2 regions of the Marinobacter sp. THAF197a genome follow, and region 1 is predicted to be linked to the other one. Evidence: riboswitches for the same ligand, from Rfam matches in the RefSeq annotation. Region 1 holds a riboswitch; the other holds the start of a gene.
What was found. Region 1 has a riboswitch for cobalamin ahead of FIV08_RS19395 (ribonucleoside-diphosphate reductase subunit alpha). Riboswitches for the same ligand answer to the same signal wherever they lie in the genome.
Positions count from the first base shown of each region.

Region 2: linked by a shared signal. The riboswitch ahead of FIV08_RS01090 (TonB-dependent receptor domain-containing protein) and the one ahead of FIV08_RS19395 (ribonucleoside-diphosphate reductase subunit alpha) in region 1 are both predicted to bind cobalamin.

Region 1 covers NZ_CP045324.1:4,198,888-4,209,357, forward strand. Annotated here, with positions in the region: gene FIV08_RS19380 (LysE family translocator) at 1-197, shown strand, start outside; gene FIV08_RS19385 (helix-turn-helix transcriptional regulator) at 159-1,016, opposite strand; gene FIV08_RS19390 (ribonucleotide-diphosphate reductase subunit beta) at 1,077-2,135, opposite strand; gene FIV08_RS19395 (ribonucleoside-diphosphate reductase subunit alpha) at 2,342-5,098, opposite strand; cobalamin riboswitch at 5,288-5,486, opposite strand; gene FIV08_RS19400 (DUF3047 domain-containing protein) at 5,666-6,328, shown strand; gene FIV08_RS19405 (FmdB family zinc ribbon protein) at 6,389-6,742, opposite strand; gene fmdA (formamidase) at 6,748-7,980, opposite strand; gene FIV08_RS19415 (AAA family ATPase) at 8,082-9,125, opposite strand; gene FIV08_RS19420 (aliphatic amidase) at 9,141-10,187, opposite strand; gene urtE (urea ABC transporter ATP-binding subunit UrtE) at 10,361-10,470, opposite strand, start outside.
Region 2 covers NZ_CP045324.1:239,529-249,998, forward strand. Annotated here, with positions in the region: gene FIV08_RS01060 (putative nucleotidyltransferase substrate binding domain-containing protein) at 1-1,113, opposite strand, end outside; gene cobU (bifunctional adenosylcobinamide kinase/adenosylcobinamide-phosphate guanylyltransferase) at 1,253-1,783, shown strand; gene FIV08_RS01070 (histidine phosphatase family protein) at 1,767-2,366, opposite strand; gene cobT (nicotinate-nucleotide--dimethylbenzimidazole phosphoribosyltransferase) at 2,371-3,429, opposite strand; gene cbiB (adenosylcobinamide-phosphate synthase CbiB) at 3,544-4,503, shown strand; gene cobD (threonine-phosphate decarboxylase CobD) at 4,500-5,564, shown strand; cobalamin riboswitch at 5,589-5,797, shown strand; gene FIV08_RS01090 (TonB-dependent receptor domain-containing protein) at 5,955-7,784, shown strand; gene FIV08_RS01095 (cobalamin-binding protein) at 7,814-8,704, shown strand; gene FIV08_RS01100 (FecCD family ABC transporter permease) at 8,774-9,688, shown strand; gene FIV08_RS01105 (ABC transporter ATP-binding protein) at 9,712-10,470, shown strand, end outside.

The DNA.
Region 1 (10,470 bases):
CCGACGGAGGAGAAACCACCCTGCTCTGGCTGTTTGCGGGGCTGTATCTGCCCATTTGCTGGCTGTCGCTGGCCAGTTGGGTGTATGTCGGGGTCGGGCTTCGCCGGCTGGTGCAGCAGCCGCGAATCCTGCGCGCGTTCAACCGGGCTCTGGCGTTGTTACTTGTCGGAAGCTGCGTGTTCCTGCTGCTGGACTGACGGCTGGCGATACTGGTTGGGGGTGGCCGCTACCACTCGCTTGAAGGTTCTCTGGAAATGCGCCTGGTCGGCAAAGCCGGCATTGAGGGCCGCCTCGGCAATGCTGACGCCGCGTTTCAGTTCCGTCTGGCCGTGTTGAATGCGCCGATTGATCAGGTAGGCGTGGGGCGTCAATCCATAGGTCTGCCGAAACACCCGTACCAGATGCCCCGGGCTGTAGCCACTGAGCCGGCAGAGATCATCCAGCGACACCTCTTCTGTGCAGTGGTTGTCCAGATGGTCGGCAACCGTGGCCAGCGTGCCCGAGGGGCGCTGAATGCCCCGAGCCGGTTGTTTCGCCAGGCTCTGCATCAGGTCCAGCAGGTACTCGGCTACCCGGCTTTGCTTTTCTAGAAGGTCTCGCTTGGGGTCCAGCACGCACTCTGCCATGGCGCAGTAGTCTTGGTACTGTCCGGAGTCGGTGATCACTGCCGTCTCCAGGTCCCGCCAGTCATGGGTTGGCAGCAGGCCAGCTTCAAATCTCAGCCGGGTCAGCCAGTCGGTATCCACGTACAGCATCAGGTACGCCCAGGGCTGGTTATCAATGGGGTTGCAGGCGTGGGGCCATTCCGGGTTCATCAACACCAGTGTGCCGGCGGTTACATGGTATTGGTCGCTGCGGTACAGAAACGTACTTTCACCGCCGGTAATGGCCCCGATCGACCAGTGCCGGTGGGTGTGCAAGGCATAACAAACCTCGCGCCCATCCGCGACTTTGCGCAATTCCACATGGGGCATGCGGGCATCGCGCCAGAAGATGGGCGTGCGGGGATTGGTCATGGTGGTTGCCTCAAAGCAAATCGGCCAGGCTAGTGCGTATGGCACTAGCCTAGCAGAAACTCACCACTCCAACTGCGCCCCGGTCTGGTATTCAATCACCCGGGTTTCAAAGAAGTTCTTCTCCTTGCGCATGGTGGCTTGCTCGTCCAACCAGGGCGAGACGTTCTTGGCCCCCGGGAAAGGTTCTTCCAGGCCGACGGTTCTGGCGCGGCGGTTGGCCACGAAGCGGAATTGTTCGGTGTGGTATTCCGCCGAGTAGCCGAGGATGGGGTCACGCAGGATGTAGTTGGCGTAGGCCATTTCAGCGGCTTCGGATTCGTCCCACATGTCGCGCACGGCTTTGGGGTCGAAGGTGATGTTTTCTTCTTCCAGGATCTGGTTGACCACTTTCAGGCCGAAGGAGAAGTGCATGGCTTCGTCCCGCAGGATGTACTGCAGTTGCTCGCCAGTGCCACGCATCAGGCCCCGGCGTTGCAGGGCGAAAATGGGGCTGAAGCCGTTGTAGAACCAGCAGCCTTCAAACACGGCCGCGAAGAACAGGTAAGACATGATGAATTCCTGCAGGTCGTCCGGGTTGCGCAGGTTCATGTCGGAGCGCATGGCGGCGTCCAGCCGTCGGTTGGCTACCTGGATCTTGCCGTTGATTTCCGGCACCACGCGGTAGCGGTTGTAGATTTCGCTCTGGTCCAGGTTGAGGGTTTCGATGCAGTGCTGGTAGGTCCAGGTGTGCAGGGCTTCTTCGTACACCTGGCGGGCCTGGTAGATTTGCAGTTCCGGCGCGCTCATTTTCTCCATCACGGCCAGGCCGATGTTGCGCATGGCGAGGATGTCGGAGGTGGTGAGGTAGGCCAGTACGTTTTCGTACACGTGCTTTTCCGCCGGGCTCAGGCGGTGGTGGTAGTCGTGGACGTCCTGGGCCATGTTGACGTCCAGCGGGGTCCAGTGGTTTTTGTTGGCGTTCATGAAGTATTCCCAGGCCCAGGGGTACTTGAACGGTGCCAACTGGTTGATGTCGGTTTCGCCGTTGATGACGCGCTTGTCGTCTACATTCACCGGCGCCGGGCCGGCGCTGGCAGCCGGCTTGTTTTCGGATTTTGGTTCGTCGTCCCAATCTAGCATGTCTTTTACCTCGGAGTTCTTGGTCGCTTAGCCTGCTTTGCTTGGTGGTGGAACCGGTCTGGTCTGGCTTCCCAAAAACCGCCCGTGAACCCATCCCTGGGGGGCTTGGCTGTAGCCATCCATGGCTACAGACATTTTTGGGAAGCCAGACCAGCCCGGTTCTTCAGGCTGTGGAGTAATCGCTGCTTATTCGGCAAAGCCTATAGTTACTGACAGGCTTCGCAGTCTGGCTCGTCGATGCTGCACACTTGCGGCTGGGGTGCAGCCACCGGGGCACTCTTTTCGGCGCCGGTGGCACCCAACGAGCGCAGGTAGTAGGTGGTTTTCAAACCGCGTTCCCAGGCCAACTGGTACAGAGCATCCAGTTTCTTGCCGCTGGGTTCAGCCATGTACAGGTTCAGGCTCTGGGCCTGGTCCAACCATTTCTGGCGTCTTGCCGCGGCCTCTACCAGCCATCTTGGGTCGATTTCGAAGGCGGTGGCGTAGCGGGCTTTCAGTACCGGTGGGATGCGGTCGATCTGCTGGACGCTGCCGTCGAAGTATTTGAGGTCGTTGACCATCACGTTGTCCCACAGGCCTTCGGCTTTAAGGTCGCGCACCAGGGAGGGATTGACCACGGTGAATTCGCCAGAGAGGTTCGATTTCACGAACAGGTTCTGGTACGCCGGTTCGATGGACTGAGACACACCGACGATGTTGGAGATGGTGGCGGTGGGGGCGATGGCCATGACGTTGCTGTTGCGCATGCCGTGTTTGGCAATCAGCTCGCGCACCGGTGTCCAGTCCAGGCGGCTGTTGGTGTTGAGCGACAGGTCCCCTTCCCGACGGTTCTCCTTTAACAGGTTGATGGAATCGATGGGTAGGATGCCTTGCTGCCAGAGGGAGCCTTCGTAGGTTTCATAGGCACCCCGTTCGCCGGCCAGGGTGGCGGAGGCGCGGATGGCGAAGTAGCTGAGTTGTTCCATGGCCACATCAGCAAACTCGACGGCTTCCGGGCTGGTGTAGGGCAGGCCCAGTTGGTAGAGGGCGTCCTGAAAGCCCATCAGGCCCAGGCCCACGGGGCGGTGTTTGAGGTTGGAGTTCTTCGCCTGGGGTACGGCGTAGAAGTTGATATCGATGACGTTATCGAGCATGCGAACGGCGGTGGTCACGGTGCGTTCCAGGCGCTGTACGTCCAGCTCGCCGTTGGCGATGTGGGCGGCCAGGTTGACCGAGCCCAGGTTGCATACGGCGATTTCGTCGGCGCTGGTGTTCAGGGTGATTTCGGTGCACAGGTTGGAGCTGTGCACCACGCCCTGGTGCTGCTGCGGGGAACGCAGGTTGCAGGGGTCTTTGAAGGTAACCCAGGGGTGGCCGGTTTCAAACAGCACGGTGAGCATTTTGCGCCACAGTTGTTTGGCAGGGATTTTCTTGAACAGTTTGATCTTACCCTGCTCCGCCAGCGCTTCGTAATGCTCGTAGCGTTCCCGGAAGGCGTTGCCGTAAAGGTCGTGCAGGTCTGGCGCATCGCTGGGGGAAAACAGGGTCCAGTCCCGGTCTTCGCGCATGCGTTCGATCAGCAAATCCGGCACCCAGTTGGCGGTGTTCATGTCGTGGGTGCGGCGGCGTTCGTCGCCGGTGTTTTTGCGCAACTCCAGGAATTCTTCGATGTCCAGATGCCAGCTTTCCAGGTAGGCACACACGGCGCCTTTGCGCTTGCCACCCTGGTTCACCGCCACCGCGGTGTCGTTGACCACTTTCAGGAAGGGCACCACGCCCTGGCTCTGGCCGTTGGTGCCTTTGATGTGGGAGCCCAGCGCCCGCACCGGGGTCCAGTCGTTGCCCAGGCCGCCAGCCCATTTACTCAACAGGGCGTTGTCTCTGATGGCACCGTAAATGCCTTCCAGGTCATCGCCGACGGTGGTCAGGTAGCAGGAGGACAACTGGGAATGGCGGGTGCCACTGTTGAACAGCGTGGGTGTGCTGGCCATGTAATCGAAAGATGACAACAGGTTGTAGAATTCGATGGCGCGGGCATTGGGGTCGTCTTCCCGCAGGGCCAGGCCCATGGCGACTCGCATGAAGAATACCTGGGGCAGTTCCAGGCGGGCCTTGTTCCAGTGCAGGAAGTAGCGGTCGTACAGGGTTTGCAGGCCGAGGAAACCGAACTGGTGGTCGCGCTCGGGGATGATGGCTGCGCCCAGGCGTTCCAGGTCAAAGGCGGCCAGGGCTTCGTCCAGCAATTCGTAGCGGATACCGGCGTGGATGAACGCGTTCAGGGCCTGTGGATAAACCTCTGCCAGCGGCTGGTTGCGGGGCAGGTCCAGGGCCTCAGCCGCTTCCAGGCGAAGCTGTTCCAGCAACAGCCGGGCGGTGACGGCGCTGTAGTCCGGCTCCTGCTCGATACGGCCACGGGCGGTCATGATCAGGGCGGAGAGCACTTCGGTTTCTGCAATGCCGTCGTACAGGTTGCGCAGGGCTTCGTCGACCAGGGATTCGCCGTCAATGCCGTCCAGGCCGGTGGCGGCCTGTTCTACCTGCAGCTTCATCAGGCCCAGGTCCAGCGGCGCCACGCTGCCGTCGGCTTTTTTCACGGTCAGGTGCGGGTGCGCTTCCATGGGCTCTTCGATGGCGCGCTTGCGGGCGTGCTCTTCCCGGTAGAGCACGTAAGCCCGGGCCACCTTTTGCTCTTCGGCCCGCATCAGGGCCAGTTCCACCTGGTCCTGAATGTCTTCAATATGCACTTTACCGCCGGCTTTCAGGCGCCGGCTGATGGCCTGCACCACCTGTTCGGTGACCCGATGCACGGCGTCGTTGATGCGGGCCGAACCGGCGGCTTTGTCGCCTTCCACGGCCAGGAACGCTTTGGTCACCGCCACACTGATTTTGGCGGGATTGAATCCAACCAGGGTGCCGTTGCGTTTAATAACTTGAAGGGACTGGGTATCGGCGGCCGGGGCTTCGGCCAGAGCGGTGGCAGACATGGGGCTTCTCCTTGTGCACGCGTTGTTAGTGCAACCTTCGCGTTCACAGGAGAAAAGACTTTCTGGCCACGGACGACACGGACTTTCACGGACAAAAAATGGGGCTGCCATCTTTTGAATATTTGTAGTCCGTGGGTGTCCGTGTCGTCCGTGGCCAATAATCCTTACCTGCTCACCTTGAAACGCGAAGGTGCAGTGTCTATCCCTGGCAGGTCTTCGGACTCAGGGGCGTGAACCTGTTGGTTCGGCCTTGCGTGGCGACTTCCCGGCGCTTGCCAGTGTCTTGATGCCACGCTCGTTCCCCAATACCGCTGCGCGTCAGTTCCGGATTCTCACCGGATTCCCGACTACCTTTATGTCTGAAGTGATCAGAGAATGATCACAACATATGGTAGTCAACCAAGGATTTGGTCACTATATACGGACTAATAGCCACTGACAAGGCACTTTATTGCAGGCCCGCTGTCTGCCACTGCAGTGGCCCGAAAACAAAAGGACAAGTCTATGAAGCGTTCATCACTGGCAGTCACTGCATGGGTGTTGGCTCTGCTATTGGCCAGCCCGGCGATGATGGCGCAGGCGCCTTTACTGCAACCCTTCTCCACCATGAGTTCATTATCTGATGGTTGGGAACCTCTGGAATTTCCCAGAATCGACCGGCACACGCGCTACGAGCTGGTCACGGACGACGGTGTTCAGGTGGTCAAGGCGACTGCTGATAACAGCGCCTCCGGCCTAATTGCCCGATTGTCGTTAGAACCCGGCGAATCGCTGATTCTGCGCTGGCAATGGAAGGTGTCCAATGTGTTCGACCAGGGTGATGCCCGGAAAAAGTCCGGCGACGACTACCCGGCGCGAATCTACGTGGCCTTTGAATTTCAGCCCGACAAAGCAGGCTTCTTTGAACGGGCCAAGCGCAAAACCGTGGAGGTGATGTTTGGCGAGTCCCTGCCGGGTAATGCCCTGAACTACATCTGGGCCAACCGGCTACCAGAGCAATCCATTGTCGCCAATGCCTTCACCGACCAGACCATGATGGTGGCGGTCAATTCCGGCCCGGAGCAAACCGGGGAGTGGGTCACCGTGGAACGGGATATTGTGGCGGATTACCGGGAAGCGTTCGGGGAGAACCCCCCGCGCATTGTTGGCGTGGCCATCATGTCGGATGCGGATAATACCGGTGAACGGGCAACAGCGTGGTATCGGGATCTGGTGCTTGAGCAGCCCTGAATGGCGTATCGAAAAAAGGCCCCGTATCGGGGCCAAACACGTGAAACGTCGAATCGGTTGTCAGTGGCTGATCATCCACGGCCGCATCGAGGGAAACATTTTCTTACCGTCTGCGGTGTAGAACAGCATGGATTTGCCCGGCTTCGGTGAGCCGCAACCACAACTTCGGCTGTGTTCCTTGTCGTGTGCCCTGCGATCGGCAGTCGAAAACACTGGTTCGTGTTTCGAGCGCTCGTTCCGGTCCTGAGCCGATCGTTTGGCCGGGTCCATGGCGGCAATCTCCGGGGGCAGCACTATGACTCGGGGTGACAGCGCCTGACAGGTCGGGCACTCCGCCGGCTTGGCACAGTCTTCCATGGTGGCCAGCTGGTGGAACAACCCGTGTTCCCGACATTTGTAGTCATACACAGGCATGTCGGTTACTCCTTGTCTTTCGACAGGGGCACGTCCATGCCGCCACTGACTTTCTTCTGTGGGCCATCCGCTGACGGGTTGATGTCGAAATCAAAGATGCCGGTTGGCAGCCAGAGCGTTGCACAGGCGTTGGGAATATCAACCACACCGCTGATATGCCCCTCCACCGGCGCACACCCAAGGATCGCGTAAGCCTGTGCCCTGCTGTAGCCGAACTTGGTCATGTATTCGATGGCATTCAGGCAGGCCTGGCGATAGGCCACATGCACGTCCAGATAGTGCTGGCCGCCCTCTTCATCCACCGAGATGCCCTCAAAGATCACATAATCGTCGTAGCGGGGCTTGATGGGGCTGGGCTTGAACACCGGGTTCTTGATGCCGTATTTTCGCACGCCGTCTTTGATCAGGTTCACCCGCAAGTGAATCCAGCCGGCCATTTCGATGGCCCCACAGAACGTAATCTCACCATCACCCTGGCTGAAGTGCAGGTCGCCCACAGACAGTCCCGCGCCGTCTACGTAAACCGGAAAATACACTTTGGAGCCACGGGAAAGATCCTTGATGTCGCAGTTGCCACCATGCTCCCTCGGTGGCACGGTTCGCGCGGCCTCAGCGCCAGCCGCCTTGGCCGCGTCCCCTCTCATCTGGCCCATGTGGGCCGTTTCGCCGTTAGGCAGAGTAGCCAACTCCGGCACACGGTCAGGGTCCGTTGCTACCAGGCCCGCTTCCCGCTTGTTCCATGTATCCAGAAGTTCCTTGGAAGGCAGGCAACCAATCAGCCCTGGATGTATCAACCCGGCAAACTCCACGTTAGGAATGTGCCGGGACTTGGTGAACATGCCGTTGAAGTCCCAGATTGATTTCTGGGCTTCGGGGAAATGTTCCGTCAGAAAGCCACCGCCGTTCTGCTTGGAGAAGAAACCGTTGAAGCCCCACTGGCTCTCCTCAAACGTACCTATGTCCAGAATGTCGACTTCCAGCAGGTCACCCGGCTCTGCGCCTTCCACACCAATCGGACCCGACAGGAAGTGCACCTGGCTGAGATCCACATCGCGCACGTCGTCGGCGCTGTCGTTGTTCTTGATCTGGCCGCCGGTCCAGTCGTAGCACTCCACGATGAAGTCATCGCCGGGTTTGACGGTGGCCACCAGGGGAATGTCCGGGTGCCAGCGGTTGTGAATCTTGTCGTTCTCGTAGGCAGACTTGTTCAGATCGATCTTGATGATGGTTTCAGCCATAACGGGCGCTCCTTGGGTTTGGCTTGCACGGTTAAGTCACAGCTTTACTATCGGAGATCCCGCGCCGGGCAGGTATTCGCGAAATGGCCCCGGTGCCTACGTCATTCGACGTATTGGCGAACGCTGACCGTGTGTTTATCCACATCGGCCTCAAACCGCTGGCACTCCGGATGGGCCAGCAACGCCCGCGCAACCGCCGGCTCCAGGCGCTGGCGAAACGCCCGTAACATCTCCCGTGCGCCATAACGGCTGTCGTAGCCTCGGCAGAGCTCCCGGCGCAGGTTCTGGGACAGGGTCAGTTCTGCATTTTTTCGGGCCAGGCGTTTGTTCAGCCCCGCCAGCTCGATATCCAACAGCGCGTCCAGCCAGTTGTCGGTGAGGCTGTTGTAACTCAGTATCTGGTCAATCCGGTTGAGAAACTCCGGGTCGAAATGGCGCCGAAGCGCGGCATCCCGAATGGTTTCGCCAGAGCCGGGTGACAGCCCCAGCCATCGCCGCCAGCCTCGCTGATAACGGTGATGGTGAGCCTCCGCCTCCAGCGCGCCGGCGTTACTGGTCATAAAGATCAGGGTATTGCGGAAGTCGATTTCCCGATTGCCGGAGGGGAACACCAGCCGGCCAGTATCCAACACATTCAGCAGGGTGCGGACCACTTCTTTGCTGGCCTTTTCAATCTCGTCGAACAGCACGATGCCGGGTTTGCTGAACGAGCCCTGAACCTTGTCCAGATCGAACAGGCTATGGCCTTCCTTGCTGCCCACGTAACCCGGCGGTGCGCCGGTGAGCGCCGCCGAATAATGTTCCTGTGCCAGGGTATTCATGTCGATGCGGCACAGGCCATCGCGGTGGCCATGAATGGCCTCGGCAATCAGCCTTACGGTCTCGGTTTTGCCCACACCGGTCGGGCCAAGAAACAGGTGCACCGCCAGCGGCCGATTGTCCTCACCGATGTCGGCTTTTACCCGCACCAGCATCGACTCCATCGCCGTGAGCGCCTCGTCCTGGCCCACAATGTTTGCTCGCAAACGGGCCATCACAGCCTCAGGCTCGAAGCGAAACCGGGAAGCACGAACCGGGCCTGAGGCGGCCCGGTTCTTGTCATTGGTCTCCCGGTTGGCTTCCAGCCGTTCATTGATAAACGGCATCTGTGCCTCCCGGGCTTAAGCCTCTGCGGATTTTTCCTTACCGTCAAACGGCAGCTCGCCCACCGGGCACTCAGCCGTGCCCACGGTTTTGCGGGTCATGGCTTCGACATTCTCCTGCGCCTTCTGCGCATCCATCACCCAGGTGCGGTAGAACTCAAACGGGCAATCGGCAATGCCCTTGTCGCCGTCACCGGAGGCATGCACACCGGTGTAGCCCCGGTGCAGAAGCTTGAACAAGTGGTTCTGGGACTGGTCGTTGGCCCGGGCATCACGAATCTGGCTGACCGAGAGCTGGGCGTACTGCACCCCCATATCCTCCTCACCGCACTCACCCAGGGTGCGGCCATCAAAGCCGATGATAGCGGAGTGCCCGAAGTAGGAGTAAACGCCATCAAAACCACTGGCGTTGGCCACTGCCACATAGCAGTTATTGGCCCAGGCCATGCTCTTGGCCATCATGATCTGCTGCTCCTTGGCCGGGTACATATAGCCCTGGCAGCGCACAATCAGCTCCGCACCCTTCATGGCACAATCCCGCCAGATCTCCGGATAGTTGCCATCGTCACAGATGATCAGACTGATCTTCATCCCCTTGGGGCCCTCAGTCACATAGGTGGTGTCGCCGGGGTACCAGCCCTCAATCGGACACCAGGGAATGCACTTGCGGTACTTCTGAACAATCTCGCCTTCATTGTTGATCAACACCAGCGTGTTGTAAGGCGCCTTGTTGGGGTGATCCTCATGCCGCTCCCCGGTCAGGGAAAACACCCCCCAGGTATTGGCCTCACGACACGCCGCCGAGAAAATCGCCGTCTCGTCGCCTGGGATGGCTGCAGCGGTGTCCATCATCTCGTCGTTGTCGTACATGATCCCCATGGTGCTGTATTCCGGAAACACCACCAGATCCATACCCGGCAGCCCCACCTTCATACCTTTGATCATGTCCGCAATCTTACGCGCGTTGTCCAGCACCTCGGCCTTGCTGTGCAGCCGAGGCATCTTGTAGTTCACCACCGCCACACCGACGGTATCGTTACTGCTGGAAATATCACCATGTCTCATTCTGCTTGCTCCTCACCGCATAGCGGTTGTCACCCATGTCCGGGCCGATGGGGCGGGGGCAGCCTTCCGAAACCGTATGCGCCAGGGATGGCGCATCCGAGCCTACATGGACGTATTCACGGCGTGTTTCGGAAGGCTGCCCCCGCCTCAGCGGCTTGCACCAAACCCCAGAATTAAACAGCCAGATAACTGGCAATCTTGTCCTGATCCGCCTCCTCCCGAAGCTCCTCGTGAACAATCTCCCCCTTCTCGATCACCAGAATCCGGTCCGCCGCATCCATCA
Region 2 (10,470 bases), 300 kb from region 1:
CACCATGGCGTTGTCCTGGTCGGTAACAACCAGCTGTTCATCCCGGGCCATGGAGCCCAGGGCCATGAAGCAGTAGGGCACCGGTGGCGGTCCGAGTTTTTCTTCACCCAGTTCCAGCAGACGTTGGCTGAAGCTGCGACCGATACCGGCCATGGCGCTGCCGATCATGTGGGAGTTGGCGTCTTCGTTGACCATGCGTACAAAGCTGTCGCGGACTTCCAGGCTGATTCTCTTCAGGCCTTTGACGTCGTTCTGGTGGTAGATGTTACTGACCAGGTACAGGCTGCTCTGGCTTTCATACTTGACGATGTCTGACAACGCAATCACGCCCCGCACTTCGTCGCCTTCCATCACCGGCAGGTGGTGCACGTTGTTGTGGAGCATGGTGAGCATGGCTTCGAAGATGAAGGAGCGGGCGCTGATAGTGATCAGTCCTTCCGACATGATGTCGCTGATCGGGGTTTCCGAGGCCAGGGCATGGGTAACCGCACGGGTACGTAGATCCCGGTCGGTGATGATGCCCTGCAATTTCGGGCGTTCGCCGCTTTCATCCATCAACAGCAGCGCCGATACGCCATTGTCTGTCATGATCCTGGCGGCTTCCTGCAGGCGAACGGTGGTCGGAGCGGAAACCGGTTCCCGGGATATCAGGCGGGTAACCTTGGCGGTCATCAGTTCGTTGGATTTCTCTCTACGCGAAACCGCCGAACGCAGTCGGCTGCGGTCTTCAATCTCAACAAAGTCTGCAAAGTTTTCGTCGGTTTCCCACAGATGCTGAAAGGTGGTATCCGGAATCTTGTAGATGAGGCAATCTTCGATGGCTTTGGCGGGGAACCGGACTTTCTTGTTCATCATCAATCCGAACTGGCCAAAGATTTCGCCCTCGCCTACGCGGTTATACAGTTCACCGGAGCGGCGGAAAATCTCCACGGCGCCGCTGCGGATATAGTGGAGCCAATGATTGGTCTGGCCGAGTTCAAGTATCTGGGTGCCGGCGCGGTAGTAGACCACCTCAATACCGCTGACAACTCGTTCAAGAAGTTCTTCAGGCATGTCATTGAACGGGGGGTATTGGGCAATGTGGTTGCGGATGTCCAACAGTTCGGCCTGCATGGGCTCTCCAGAGTGACTGAGTCTTGATTAAATGTTTGCGTTTGGCTGACCGGTTATTCCAGAGTCTGGCCAAACTATAGCAGCTGTCTGTTCACTTGGTGTACCTTGGCCACGGTGGGTAAGCACGAGAGAGTGTTTTATGGTCAACAAGTTACTGGTTACCGGTGGTATCCGGTCTGGAAAAACAGGGCTGGCGGAGCAACGGGCGCGAGACGCCGGCACAGACGTGGTCTACCTGGCCACCGCCACCGCCGGTGATGATGAAATGGCCCTGCGGATCCGGCGCCACCAGCAACAACGCCCGGCACACTGGCAGCTGGTTGAGGAGCCCGTTTACCTTGGCCGGGCGCTGTCAGGCCTGGCTGCCGGGCATGATACCTCGCCGCTGGTTCTGGTGGACTGCATGAGTCTCTGGTTGAGTAATCTCCTGTTCGCCGACCGCTCGCTGTTTCAGCCTGAACGTGCCGCCTTCCTGACTGCCGTGGAAACCTATCCGGGCCCGTTGGTGATTGTCACCAATGAGGTAGGGCTGGGCACCATCGGCATGGACCCCCTAACCCGTCGCTTTGCCGACGAGCTGGGGTGGCTCAACCAGGCACTCGCGCAGCGCTGTGATGAGGTGGTGATGTCGGTGGCTGGTCTGCCACTGACCCTCAAGGCTGGTGGCTGACCAGGCTGCGGAAGGTGCCAAACTCGGACTGGTCCACCTGAATCCGGCTGCGGCAGGCATAGGGCACGGAAAAACCAGCAAACGATTTCTCCAGGGGAATGCCCAGCACGTTGGCCAGCACCATGCGAATAACGCCACCATGGCAAACCACCAGGATACGCTGGTTCGCAAGTTTGTCCTGCCAGCGATCAAACCCGAGGGTGACACGCTGGTAGAAGTCGGTAATGGCTTCACCGCCGGGCGGGTTGGAGTTTATGGGATCCTGCCAGAAGCGGCTGAGATGGTCGCCATAACGTTCCTGGACCTGCTGCGAAGTTAACCCCTCCCAGTCACCAAATCCGATTTCCCGCAGGTCATCTTCGATGTGCAGGGGAATCCTGCGTCTTTGCGCGAGCTGTTCTGCAAACAGGCGGCACCGCGTCATCGGCGAGCTGACAATGGCATCCCAGCGGTCGTGACCGTGGACGGCGGCTTCCATCTGCTGCCAGCCGACGGGGCTCAGCGGGTCGTCCTTGCTGCCCCGGAACATTTGCCCACCCTCGGGTTCGCCATGGCGTATCAGGTCGATCACTGTGGTTGTCATGACTCTACTCCCCGGATTTTCCGCTGATGCCGGCATCAGCAAAGCTGGCCATGTTGTTATGCAGTGCGCAGGCTGCCCGAAGCAAAGGCAGGGCAACCGCGGCGCCGCTGCCCTCACCCAGGCGCATGCCCAGGTCCAGCAGTGGGGTCGCATCAAGTGCTTCAAGCACCGCGTCGTGACCGGGCTCGGCAGACCGGTGCGCAAACATGAGCCAATCGCGCGCTCCGGGTTGCTGTTTAACCGCCACAAGCGCGGCGGCCGAGACGATAAAGCCATCGACCAATACCGGGATCTTGCGGGCTGCGCAGCCGAGGATGGCACCGGTCAACGCCGCAATCTCGAAGCCGCCGAGGGAAGTCAGCACAGACAGGGCGTTTCGGTCGTCGCCATGCCGGGCCAGTGCTTTGGAGACCACCCGGGTTTTGCGAGCGACCCCCTGGCTGTCAAGGCCGGTGCCCGGCCCAACGAGCTTCTCGGGTGGCAGGCCAAGCAATGCGCAGGCGAGTGCGGCGGCACTGGTTGTGTTGCCTATGCCCATGTCGCCACCGATGAACAACCGGCATCCGGCGTTGGCCGACCGCTCGGCTGCCTGGTCGCCACTGGTCAGTGCAGCAGCTACCTGTCCCGGGCCAAGGGCGGGTGTTTCGGCCATATTGGCGGTACTGGGGCCGATAATCTGGTGAATGACGCCGGGGAGCATGGGTACCTCGCCGACCGTGCCCAGGTTCACAACTTCCAGGCTGGCGCCGAGTTCCCTGGCCATTACGCTGATGGCCGCGCCACCGCCAGCGAAGTTGGCAACCATCTGGGCGGTGACCTCCTGGGGAAAGGCGGAAACACCTTCAGCACATACGCCATGATCACCGGCAAACACCACCATGCGGACAGGATCAACGGTTGGCCTGTCTGTGACGTTCAGGGCCGCCAGGGTAATCGCCAGCTGCTCCAGTTGCCCGAGAGAGCCTGGCGGTTTGGTCAGAACCTGCTGTCGCGCTGCGGCAAGTGCGGCGTGTTCGGCTGAGGGGGCGGGGGGCGGTGCTAGCCAGCTTTGAGGCAGGGCCATGACGATGATTCCTTGTGGGCGGAAAACCGAGGATGGTCTTACCGGGAGGCGAAGGTGTCAAGATCAGGCTCCACTCGGTTAGACTTGCCAGCATCTGATTCATGGAGCCCACATTTGGAAACGTTTCTGGTTGCGGTGTTGGTATGTGTCGCGGCGGTTGCACTGGACTGGCTGGTTGGTGAACCGCGCCGGTGGCACCCTCTGGCAGGTTTTGGCCGTTGGGCCTCGGTGGCGGAAGCTGGCCTGAATGGCCAGCCGCAGGCCGCAGCAAGGAGCCTGTGCCTCGGTGCGTTGGCAACCGCGATCGTCGTCACGCCGGTGCTGGCACTGGCTGTAGCGCTGCAATTCTGGCTGGGCGGCTGGCTATGGTTGGTGGCTCAAGTGGCCGGCGTATGGCTCGCAATGTCGTTACGGGGGCTGGCGGAACATGGCCGAGCGGTGTCCACGGCATTGACTGCGGGCGACGTTGACCAAGCCAGGAGAGCGGTGGGGTGGATTGTCAGCCGGGATGCAGCGGCGCTGTCCGACGAGGGGGTGGCCGCAGCTGCCTCGGAATCCATGCTGGAAAATGGTGCCGATGCGGTGTTCTCAAGTCTGTTCTGGTACCTGCTTGCCGGGCTGCCGGGTGTGGTTTTGCACCGATTGATCAACACCCTGGACGCCATGTGGGGCTATCGCAACTCCCGATTTCTTTACTTCGGTCGGTTTGCCGCCAGGCTGGATGACCTCATGAACTGGCTGCCTGCCCGGCTGACCGCCCTCACTTACGCGATGTTGGGAAGTACCCGGGTGGCGCTCCGTTGTTGGCGTACCCAGGCAAGAACCTGGGATAGCCCCAATGCCGGGCCAGTGATGTCCGCCGGGGCGGGCGCCCTTGGTGTGACCCTCGGTGGACCGGCGCCCTATGCCAACGGCATCAAGGAACGGCCAGTGTTAGGTCGTGGTCCCGGGGCCTCGGCAGCGACAATCGAAGGTGCCATTGCCCTGGTACAGCGTGGGGTAATGCTGTGGTTGTCGGTGCTATTCGTCCTCGCCCTTGCCTGCAGCTGGGTGGTGCGTGGAGGTGCAGGATGACGGCCTTCGACCTTCCTGAATCCCCGGAGCATGGCGGGCGGTTACAGGCTGCAATACAGCGTTGGGGCATTCCCCGCGAGCAATGGCTTGATCTGTCCACCGGCATCAATCCGGTACCCTGGCCGGTTCCGGCCATTCCACCGGAGGTATGGCAACGACTGCCAGAGCCGGACGATGGGCTGGAGGAGATCATCCGTTGCTGGGCGGGTGCGCCGGAACGGGCCAGTTGCCTGCCGGTGGCGGGATCCCAGGCGGCGATCATGGCCCTGCCTTCGGTGCGCACCAGGGCGCATGGTGTTGGTCGGGTGGCGGTGCCTGTGCCGGGATATCGCGAGCACGGTCATGCCTGGCGTCGCGCCGGTTTCGAGGTGGTGGCGATTCCTGAGCAGGCAACAGAACAAGACGATCTGACCTGGCTGGATTCTGTGGATGTGGTGGTGTGGATACAGCCGAATAATCCGACCGGGCAGCTGGTCGATCCGGCCCGTCTCCTGCTGTGGCACCAACGATTGCAGGCGCGTGGGGGCTGGCTGGTGCTTGATCAGGCCTTTGTCGAGGGAGAGCCCGGGTTCGGGTTGGAACCCTGGGCGGGCGCGCCGGGTCTGATACTTCTGCGATCACTGGGCAAGTTTTTCGGCCTGGCCGGGATTCGCGCCGGGGTAGTATTGGCCAGCCCGGAACTGGCCCGTGCGCTGGCTCTTGAATTGGGCCCCTGGACCGTCAGTGGCCCGGCGCGTTATTTGATGGCAAGAGCTCTGGCTGACAGGACATGGCAGGTGGAGGCGCGGGGCAGGCTGCAGACGTCACGGCTGCGGATGGACGGTCTGCTCAGGAAATCGGGCATGCCAGCAGCTACCGGCACGTTGCTGTTTCGCACGATCCATCACGAACACGCAGCATCAATAGCGGACGAGTTGGCTCATCGTGCCATCCTGGTCAGGCGTTTTGATGAGTCGTCAGCCTTGCGCTTTGGTTTGCCGCCCGATGAGTCCGGCTGGCAACGTCTGGGAAGTGCGTTGTCTGAATTAACATATCTCATTGACCACCCCCACCCTGGTTGATAGTCTTGCCGGCAATTTCAGGTGCTCTGAGCGTTCCAACCGGGCTGGCGATAGTCCGGCGAACGCAGTGAGTGAAACGGGAAGCCGGTGAGAGCCCGGCGCTGCCCCCGCAACGGTAATCAGGTGAAAGGCAATCCAATGCGCCACTGTGCCTCTGGCATGGGAAGGTGATTGCCCCGGAGCATCCGCTCCACCTGGAAGCCCGGAGACCGGCCTGGAATTTGGAGCCCATGAGTTCCAGACACCTACGTTGCGGAGGGCAGCGGCGGTGGGTGAACCGGCCAATGCAACTGATCGACGCCCCTCCACCCTCCGTCAATACAGACATTTCTCCTCCGCATTAATCAGTATCAACCGCACGGGTGAGTGCGGCGCGAAGCGAGTGAAGAAATGAAGCGTTCCCAAGTCTTGTCTGCCCTTGTGTTCATACCTTTTGCCCTACCGGCGACTGGTTCAGAATCTGAACCCGCCCCGGATACTCTCGAGCCTATTGTTGTAACTGCCACGCTTGGCCCCCGTACGGTGGGAGAAAGCCTGTCGTCGGTGACGGTCATCGAAGAAGAAACCATCCGTCGCGAGGCAGCTGCCGAATTTACCGATCTGCTGGCGGCGCAGCCCGGCATTGATCTGGTCACTAACGGGTCATTTGGCAAGAACACCAGTGTATTCACTCGTGGCACCGCGAATGATTCCACGGTCTTTCTGGTTGATGGTGTGCGCCTTCGCTCTGCTACCAGCGGTGGCGCGCCTTGGCAGTATTTTCCCGTTGATCTGGTCGAGCGTGTGGAAATCGTCAGGGGCCCCCGCAGCGCACTCTATGGCGCTGACGCGGTAGGCGGTGTCATTCAGGCATTTACACTGGATCCAAAGCATGGTGGCCGAGGGTGGGTTGAAACCGGAGCAGGCAATTTCAACACTCAGAAAACCAGTGCTGGCGCATCGGCGACTCACGGAGCAACCCGGTTCAGCCTCAGCGGGCTGCACAAGGAAACCGATGGCACCAGAATAGTGAAAGATGGCGAGGACAAAGGCTTTCGCAACACCGCCGGCGTCGGGCGTGTTGTGCATGAATTGCCGAGCGGAGGAGAGGCCAGTTTCGTCATAATGCAGTCAGAGGGCAATACTGAGTTTGACGGTGGCAACACGGATTTTATGATCCGGACCGTCGGCGTCACATTGAATACTCCTGTCAGTGATTATTGGGCGACGTCCATCCAGCTTTCCGAATCTGCTGACGAGCAAGAAAGCTTCCGCAGTGCCGGCGATTCTGTATTCAACACCAAAACCCGAACCGCACGATGGGAAAACACTTTCACCGCAGGCGTGCACGAGCTCGCAGTCGGGGGAGAGCTGCAATCCGACGAAGTGAAAAGCACCATCGAGTTCGATGAGAACAGTCGCACCAATGCCGCGTTATTCACCCAGCTGCGCTTAAACTTCGGCCCTTCCGATATTCAGTTGTCCTTTCGCGGCGACGACAACGAGGCCTACGGTCGACAGGAAACCGGCGGCATTGCCCTTGGCCACTCGTTTGACCGTTCCCACCGGGTACGGGTGAGTTATGGCACCTCTTTCCGGGCGCCTACGTTCAATGATCTTTACTATCCTTTGGAGATATTCGATTTCGGTGGCAGTTATGCCGGCAACCCGGACCTCAAACCGGAGGAAGGAGCGTCCGTGGAGTTGGGGCTTAGCGGTCGTTACGAACACTGGTACTGGGATGCCGCTCTTTATCAGCTGGACGTAGAGAATCTGATTGAACTCCAGAGCATCAGCGGTGATCTCCGGCCTGCCAACGTGAGTGAAGCCCGTATTCGTGGCGCGGAGCTGGCCTCAGGTCTGCGTTCGAATGGTTGGGATCTTGGGGTCAAACTCACCTTGATGGATCCGCGCGACCGTGAGACGGATAACCGCCTGCGTCGTCGCAGTCACCAATCGCTGAGGGTTGACCTGGACCGTCAAATGGGTGCCTGGAGCCTGGGAGGCACCGCTCTGGCCAGTGGTTACCGCTACGATGATGCTAATAATCAAAATCGTTTACCGGGCTACGTCACCTTCAACCTTCGTGCAGGGTGGGAATTTGCTCCGGACTGGACAGCACGGCTGACGCTTCAGAACGTTACGGATAAGGAATACGCGACGGCAACCCGATTTGATGGTTCAGGATACCTGGCGGCGGGCACCGCAGGGTTTCTTTCGGTTCGCTATGACTTCCGATAAAACTGCATAATCTTGCCGGGGAGGCGCCAGTGGGAAAGCTTAAGGGTGTGAGCATACTGCTCGGCTGGATGCTGTTGGCATCTCCGGCCCTGGCATCCTATGTCTGCGCCACGGATGATCTGGGCGAGGAGATATGCCTGGAACACCCGGCAAAACGCATTGCCGCACTTTCGCCTGGGGCGACAGAACTGGCATGGGCAGCGGGCGCCGGTGACCAGGTGGTTGCCGTGGTGGCTTACAGCGATTATCCCCCGGCAGCCCGAGAGGTCGCTTCAGTGGGTAGCCATACCCGCATGGATATGGAACGGCTGCTGGAGCTGCAGCCGGATCTCGTGATTGGCTGGGTAACCGGGAACCCGACGGAGCAGCTGGTCACACTCAAGGATATGGGCGTCCCGGTGTTCTCCATTGAGCCCCGGAGTTTTGAAGCTGTCTCCAACACCATTGAGCGCATCTCCATACTGGCAGGTACTGAAGCAAAAGGCTTTGCAGAGGCAGAGCGATTCCGTCAGGGCATTGCCGACTTGCAGGGGGCGTACGCCAAGGCTGATCCGGTGCCGGTGTTTTACCAGGTTTGGGATGAGCCCCTGATGACGGTCAACAGCCAGCACCTGATCGGTGAAATGATTGAACTTTGCGGTGGTGATAACGTGTTTGGTCAGCTGGACCGGCTAGTGCCGAGGATCAGTGCGGAAGCGGTGATTGCGGCGAATCCCGAGGCCATTCTGGCGGGTGGAATGGGTGAGGAGAATCGCCACTGGCTGACGCGCTGGCAGGCATTCCCCAGCATCACTGCGACAGAGCGAAACAACCTGTTTTTTATCCCGCCGTCACTGGTTCAGCGACCGACTCCGAGAATGCTTGAGGGAACGCAATTGTTTTGCGAGAAACTGGAGGTGGCCCGTGGCCGACGGCCCTAGTGGAGTAGCGGTGTGATACGCCCGATCACCCTGCCCCTTGCCGTTCTGGCCGCAGCCGGGCTGATCGCCATGGTGATGTCGGTCGGTATTGGCAGTGTTGCAATTGCACCTGCGGACGTGTTGTTGGTGTTTCTGGGTGAGGGCTCCAACCTGCACCGCACTCTGATTCTTGAGCTCCGGCTACCCAGAACGCTGTCGGCCTTTGCCACCGGAGGTCTGCTGGCGGTGGCCGGGGCATTGATGCAGGTGCTGCTGCGTAACCCGCTTGCCGATCCCTATGTGTTGGGGCTGTCCGGGGGTGCCGCCGTGGGGGCATTGCTGGCGATGTTGGCGGGGCTCGGCGGCGCGGTTATCTCCGGTTCGGCCTTTGCCGGTGCCATGCTGGCCACCTTGATGGTGTTCGGGCTCGCCCACGGCACCGGCAGCTGGACGCCCTCCCGCCTTTTGCTAACGGGGGTTGTGGTGGCGGCTGGCTGGGGCGCGGTCATTACCTTGATGCTGGCTATCAGCCCGGCCAGAGAGTTGCCGGGCATGTTGTACTGGCTAATGGGCGATGTGTCCTACGCCAGGGCGCCCTGGCCGGGGCTTGGCGTGCTGGTGCTGGTCTGTGCGCTAGTGGTGCCTCTTGGCCGCAGTCTGAATGTATTGGCCCGTGGCCCCATGCAGGCTGCTGCCCTGGGGATCTCAGTGCGCCCACTGGAATGGCTGATTTACATACTGGCCAGCCTGCTCACGGCCACGGCGGTGACCATGGCCGGTAGCATAGGCTTTGTAGGGCTGGTGGTCCCGCATATGCTCCGGTTGGTGCTTGGTAACGACCAGCGCCTGATTTTACCGGCCTGTGCGTTAGCCGGTGGCACACTGTTGGTGCTGGCGGATACCCTGGCAAGGGTTGTGATCGCGCCGGAGCAACTGCCGGTGGGTGTGATCACCGCGCTGTTGGGCGTTCCCACTTTCCTGTATCTGTTGTACCGGAGTCGCTGATGTCCGGTAAACAACGCCCCCCAATGCAAACCCTGAGTACCCGGGAACTGGTCATCGATATTCCTGGCCGGGCCGACAGTTATCCTTTGGATCTGGCAATAAAATCAGGTCAGGTTTGGGGCGTACTCGGGCCCAACGGTGCCGGCAAGACCACGCTGTTGCACACCCTCGCAGGCCTTCGTTCGCCCCGCGCCGGTGCTTTGTTCCTGAATGATGTACCTACAGCGAAGCTAAAGCGGAGAGCCCTCTCCCAACAGTTGGGGCTGGTGTTCCAGGACCGACAGGATGGCTTCCCGGCAACGGTACTGGAAACCGCGCTGATCGGGCGTCATCCGTGGCTGGCGCCCTGGCAGATGGAAGGGGCAGACGATCTGGCCATGGCAGAGAGATCACTGGAAGCGCTCGATGTCCTGCATCTGAAAAACCGCCTGGTCAGCACCCTGTCTGGCGGCGAACGCCAGCGAGTGGCGATTGCCACGCTGGTGACTCAGTCGCCCCACACCTGGCTGCTGGATGAACCGACAAATCACCTGGACCTGCACCACCAGGTGGCCGTCATGAAATTACTCACTGACCGGGCGGCAGCGGGTAACGCCATTTTCATGTGCCTGCACGACCTGAACCTGGCTGCCCGCTGGTGTGATCATATTTTGCTGATGTACCCCAATGGTGAAACCTGCTGGGGCCCGGCAGAAAGGATGCTGGTGCCGAATGCTCTGGAACGTTTGTATAACCAGCAACTGACAACGGTGGAAGTGGATGGCGCGCCTTTCTTTGTGCCA